2 regions of the Phyllobacterium sp. TAF24 genome follow, and region 2 is predicted to be linked to the other one. Evidence: predicted binding sites of a transcription regulator. Region 2 holds the regulator's gene; the other holds the start of a gene.
The links. Region 2 encodes PhoB, which activates phosphate uptake and scavenging genes when phosphate is short. Its sites were predicted from a motif close to TGTCATNNANCTGTCAT; they were not measured.
Positions count from the first base shown of each region.

Region 1: AB4Y96_RS13740 (glycerophosphodiester phosphodiesterase family protein) is a predicted target of PhoB. The motif match lies at 1,127-1,143, and genes of this name have one in related genera.

Region 1 is NZ_JBFRDN010000014.1:45,292-48,423, forward strand. It holds gene AB4Y96_RS13735 (NAD(P)H-dependent flavin oxidoreductase) at 19-1,071, shown strand; gene AB4Y96_RS13740 (glycerophosphodiester phosphodiesterase family protein) at 1,236-2,636, shown strand; gene AB4Y96_RS13745 (phosphatase PAP2 family protein) at 2,746-3,132, shown strand, end outside.
Region 2 is NZ_JBFRDN010000002.1:35,327-38,458, forward strand. It holds gene AB4Y96_RS01945 (GNAT family N-acetyltransferase) at 1-111, shown strand, start outside; gene AB4Y96_RS01950 (vWA domain-containing protein) at 119-1,309, shown strand; gene phoB (phosphate regulon transcriptional regulator PhoB) at 1,587-2,273, opposite strand; gene phoU (phosphate signaling complex protein PhoU) at 2,288-3,013, opposite strand; gene pstB (phosphate ABC transporter ATP-binding protein PstB) at 3,037-3,132, opposite strand, start outside.

The sequences.
Region 1 (3,132 bases), on a different contig from region 2:
TTACACGAGGGTAAGCGCATGCTCAAAGCACTGGGAGTCCAGCTTCCTATTGTCCAGGCGCCTATGGCCGGGGTTTCCACTCCCGCTCTTGCTGCGGCAGTTTCCAATGCAGGCGGACTCGGATCACTCGGGATCGGAGCCAGCACGGTGGCACAGGCCCGTCAGGCGATGGAAGAAACGCGCGCGCTGACTTCCCGGCCCTTCAATGTGAATGTCTTTTGCCATGAGCCAGCCCGCCGGGATGCCGGGGTCGAAACCAATTGGCTGAAATATCTCGCCCCCCTTTTCATGGAATTCGGCATTGAGGCACCGGTTACGCTGGATGAAATCTACAAGACCTTCCTTGCGGACGAAGATGCGTTTCGCATGCTGCTCCATGAACGTCCGGCGGTCATAAGCTTTCATTTTGGTTTGCCTAGCCCCGACAAGATCTCTGCTTTCCGCAAAGCCGGTATCAAGATGCTGGCGACTGCGACCGGCCTGTCCGAAGCCAAAGCGATTGAGGGAGCCGGGATTGATGGAATAGTGGCGCAGGGAATTGAAGCTGGCGGCCATCGCGGCATTTTCGACCCGCAAGAGGTGGACGAGCGGCTGAGTACGTCGGTTCTCGTCCGATTGCTTGTCACCCGGACCAGCTTGCCCGTGATTGCGGCAGGCGGGATCATGGATGGCGCAGGCATCAGGGCATCGCTCGATCTGGGAGCGACTGCTGCACAGCTCGGAACAGCATTCATCCTATGCCCGGAATCCGCAGCAAATGCCAGTTATCGGGAATATCTCAAGAGTGACCGAGCCACTATCACGCGGTTGACGTCGGTTCTGTCAGGACGCCCGGCGCGGGGCATTGTCAACCGTTTCATTGCGTATTGCGAGGCGGCCGGAAGCCCGATACCCGCGCCCTATCCGGTAGCATATGACCTTGCAAAGCGGCTTCATGCTGGCGCGGCTAAACATGGCAACAACGAGTTTGCCGCCCAGTGGGCTGGCCAGGGAGCGCCAATGGCGCGCGAACTGCCCGCCGCACAGCTGGTAAAAGTTCTTGCCGATGAGTTGCAAGCTGCGGGTCATTGATTGCTTTGCCTCGATGGTCAAGTCGTTCTGTAGCCTGCATCTGCATCTCCCGGATGGTCATCCACTTGTCAGATAGTTGCGATAAGAAGGCGAAAAGGCGTTGGTGCGGCCGCGGATTTCGAGGTGCTCAGAGCCATGGCATCGGCAGGATTGGAGACGCGATCATGAAGTATATTCTCGCGGGGTCGAAAGTGCTGACCGGTTTCGCACTGTTGTGCTCGGTGGTTTTTGCGCTGAATACCCAGCGAGCGGCCGAGGCGCAAAGCGCTTCCGCTGCCGTGAGCCAAAAAACTTTCCCAACTCTGGATGGTAAGCCCCCGCTGATAGTCGGACATCGCGGCTTGCCCGGATTGGTACCGGAAGAGACCGAGGCGTCGTATGATCTTGCTGCGGCTCTGGGAACAGACGCCCTCGAAGAGGACTTGCATCTGACCAAGGATTGCGTGTTGGTTGCACGCCATAATCCATGGTTGAGCGACAATACCAACATCGCTGAGGTGGCAAAGAGCAATCCTGATGTTGCGGCCCGCAAGCGCACGGTGCCGGGTGTCCCGGTTAAGGTGAAGTGGGCGCAAACTCCGACCAGCGGGCCAGCAGAATATCTCACCGATCTCACCAATCCGGCGGATGCCAAATCGGTGCTGAAATCCCTGATCGTTGATGGCGAAGACCACACCGATGATTGGTCGATTACCGATTTCACCATGGCGGAACTGAAGAACTGGATTGCCGGTACGACTTTTGACGCAGCCAATGAACGACCAAAGGTTTTCAATGGCAAATTCCCGGTCCTCAGCTTTCAGGAGATCATCGATATCGCCAAGGCAAAGGCCAAGGAAACCGGTCGCGCGATCGCCGTCTATCCGGAAACCAAGAATCCGACATGGAACAATGCGCAGGCCATCGCCAATGGTTGCGGAGCGCCGGGTAGCCGCCCGCTTGAGGACGCCGTGATGAAGATCATCAAGGATAACGCCCTCGATTCAAAGGACGCACCGATTCTGGTGCAGAGTTTTGAACCAAGCAGTCTGAAATATATGCATGATCACGGACTGCAGACCAGACTGGTCCAGCTTATTGATGGCGACGGCGTTGATTTCAAAACCGGCAAAGTTCTCTATGACGACATCACCAATTCCCGCCCTTTCGACTGGACAGTCTCCGGCGATCCGCGCTGGTTTGATGCCATGCTGACCCCCGAAGGCCTCGCTGAGATCAAGACCTATGCCGACGGCATCGGCCCGTGGAAACCTCAGATCGTGCCTCTCAAGATCTCGCCATGGAAAGAGACCAACGCAGATGGCACGCCTTTCAAGGGATCAACGCCCGAAGCCTCGACTCAAGATGCCACCAGCCTGATCGCCGATGCACATAAGGCTGGTCTATTCGTGCATGTCTTCACCTTTCGGAACGAAAAGAAATATCTGGCCGCCGATTACCACGGCGATCCCAGCCTCGAATATCTCAAGTTCTTTCATTTGGGCGTGGATGGCGTCTTCACCGACTTCACACCCACCGGGGTGAGTGCGCGCGTCACTTACCTGCAGGAACCGGGATTGCAATAAGCAGCTTGACCAGGAATAGCGTCCATTTACAAATTATGAATTTCAACCTCCGAGCCACGTCAACCATCGTCAAGGGTTTGACAAAGCTACATCCCATAGGAGTTTAGCCTTGCGTATATTTAATTTATTCATCATCAGCCTCGGGCTTGGTCTGATATCTGCGACCCACGCGGAGGCTCAGACAGTATCCAATATTGCTGTCCTGAAAGGACTTTCGCCGCTGACCGTGCTGGGCAAATCGGCAAATGGCAAAGCAGCATTGTCTTCGAACTACGCTGTTACAGGCGGAATACAGACAGGCGACATTCGTCAGGCGACTTTGTTGCCCTTTACCGAACAACAACAGCAAGCACTCAAAGACGCCTTCATCACCGATGGCAATCTGGCCCAGCTGGCAGATGGACTTGGCACCACCTTGGGCGGAGCCTATGTGGCGCGCGCGCATTATCAGGATCGTGAGCATTTTACGAATGTGTCGCAGGCCGTGGCAGATCTG
Region 2 (3,132 bases):
GGCTCGCAATACGTCTATTGGACCACCGCCCATGACAACGAAACGGCCCGCAAACTTTATGACCGCATCGGTGAACTGACCCCATTCATTGAATATCTGAAAATGGTATAATCGCGTCATGTTCATTCCCTTCTTTCTCGAACTGAAAGCTGCAAAAATTCCCGTATCGCTGCGGGAATATCTGACATTGCTTGAAGGGTTGGATGCCGGGCTGGTGACCTATGATGTTGAGGGGTTCTATTATCTCGCCCGCTCGGCACTGGTAAAAGATGAGCGGCATATGGACCGCTTTGATCAGGTTTTCGGCCATGTCTTCAAGGGACTGGAATCCCTGACCGGCGAGAACGGTATCGACATTGCCAATCTCCCCGAGGAGTGGCTGCGGCGTCTTGCGGAAAAACATCTGACCGAAGAAGAGAAAAAGCTGATCGAGGCGCTTGGTGGTTTCGACAAGCTGATGGAAACATTGCGCCAGCGGCTGGAAGAGCAAAAGGGCCGGCATCAGGGCGGGTCAAAATGGATCGGCACCGCTGGCACCTCGCCGTTTGGCGCCTATGGCTATAATCCGGAAGGGGTGCGGATCGGTCAGGATGAGGGCCGCCATGGCCGCGCGGTGAAGGTGTGGGACAAGCGCGAATTCAAGAATTTCGATGACAGCGTGGAGCTTGGCACCCGCAATATCAAGGTTGCGCTGAAACGCCTGCGCCGCTGGGTGCGCGAGGGCGCGGATGATGAGCTTGATCTGTCAGGCACCATCAAATCAACCGCCGAGCACGGCTATCTCGATGTGCAGACCCGCCCGGAGCGGCGCAACCACGTCAAGCTGCTGATGTTTTTCGATGTCGGCGGTTCGATGGATGAGCACATCAAGATTGCCGAAGAACTATTCTCCGCCGTGCGCTCGGAATTCAAACACATGGAGTATTTTTATTTCCACAATTGCCTCTATGAAGGCGTTTGGAAAGACAATCGCCGCCGCCATGCGGAAAAGATTCCGACGCTTGATGTGATCCACAAATATGGACCTGACTACAAGGTGATCTTCGTCGGCGATGCCGCCATGGCGCCCTATGAGGTATCCCATCCAGGTGGGTCGGTCGAACACTGGAATGAGGAAGCCGGTGCAATCTGGCTCAGCCGCGTGCTCGATCACTGGAAAAATGCCGCCTGGCTCAACCCATCAAAAGAGCAGTACTGGGGCTATACCGCCTCAACCGCAATGGTCCGCAAGATTTTCGCAGATCGCATGTATCCGATGACCCTTGCGGGTATTGAACAGGCAACACGGGAGCTTTCGCGCAGGCATTAGGTTGTGAGCGGTGTGGTTCGTGGTTCGACAAAACAACCATGAGGGAGAGGGAGGATGCAAAGCTAATCGCAAAGGTTGCAGAACTTGACTCCCACACCTCACCCTCTCCGTCATCCTCGGGCTTGACCCGAGGACCCACGGCTAAGAAGCTCAAACGAACTTGGAGSTGGGCGCTATCATGTTCTGCAACCTTTGCGATTAGCTTTGCATCCTCCCTCTCCCTCATGGTTGTTTTGTCGAACCACGAACCACGCGCTATGCAGCTAATTTGCAACCATCAACCAAACGAATAACCGGCACCACGCACAGTGCGGATCGGATCGATCGAGCGGCCAATATTGATCGCCTTGCGCAGCCGTCCGACATGGACGTCAACAGTGCGATCATCCACATAAATGTCAGCACCCCAGACATTGTCCAGCAACTGACCGCGTGAGAAAACCCGGCCGGGGGACTGCATCAAAAATTCCAGCAGACGGAACTCGGTTGGACCAAGCTTCAACTCGCGCTCCTTGCGGAACACCCGGTGCTGCTCGCGATCAAGCTTCAGATCGCCAAAGCTCAGCACATGCGACAGGAGGCTGGGATTGACCCGGCGCAACATGGCCTTGATACGGGCGAGCAATTCCGGTGTCGAGAACGGCTTGACCATATAATCATCAGCACCCGTCGCCAGACCGCGAACCCGTTCGCTTTCTTCGCCGCGTGCTGTCAACATGATGATCGGCAGGATTTCCGTCTCGCGCCGTGCCCGCAGGCGGCGGCAAAGTTCGATGCCGGAAAGGCCCGGCAGCATCCAGTCGAGGATGAGCAGATCTGGCACTTTTTCACGCAGCGCAATTTCGGCCTCGTCGCCGCGTGCAATCGTCTCGACGACATAGCCTTCGGCTTCAAGATTGTACCGGAGAAGGACGCTCAGCGCTTCCTCGTCTTCGACAACTGTGATTTTGGGAGCTATCGCCATTGCTGGATTCCTGATTAAGGCTGTCTGGCTTCATCAACGATGATGCTGTGGGTCTGGTCTTCCTTGGGCCGTTCGGCTGGAAGCTGTGCACCCGTCACGATGTAGTAGACCGTTTCAGCAATATTCGTCGCATGGTCTCCGATGCGCTCGATATTCTTGGCGCAGAAGAGCAGGTGCGTGCAGGCAGAAATGTTGCGCGGATCTTCCATCATGTAAGTCAGAAGTTCGCGGAACAACGATGTGTAGAGCGCATCGATTTCGTCATCACGCTCGCGGACAATATTGACCTGCTGCACGGAACGCGTCGCATAGGCGTCGAGCACATCCTTGAGCTGTGTCAAAGCGAGTTCGGCGATGGTCTGCAGGCCGCGATAGACGGAAAGCGTCTGGCGCGTATCGGTGACGGCAACAACGCGCTTGGCGATGTTCTTGCCGAGATCGCCGACCCGTTCGAGATCGGACGAAATACGGATGGCGCCGATGATTTCACGCAGATCAATCGCCATGGGCTGGCGCTTGCCGATGATGGTGATGGCTTTCTCGTCAATCTCGCGCTGTCCAGCATCGAGAATGAGATCATCAGAAATAACGCGCTGGGCCAGCGCATTGTCTGAATTCACCATGGCTGTAACAGCCTGTTCGACCATGCGTTCCGCATGGCCGCCCATCTCGGCGATCTTGTGGGTCAGGAACTTCAGTTCGTCGTCATAGGAACGGACGGTATGCTGCGTCTCGGTCATTTTTTTATCCCTGTTTCCCGTGATTAGCCGAAGCGTCCGGTGATGTAGTCCTGCGTGCGCTTTTCCGTCGGATTGGTGAACATCATTTCCGTATCACCCACCTCGACAAGATTACCGAG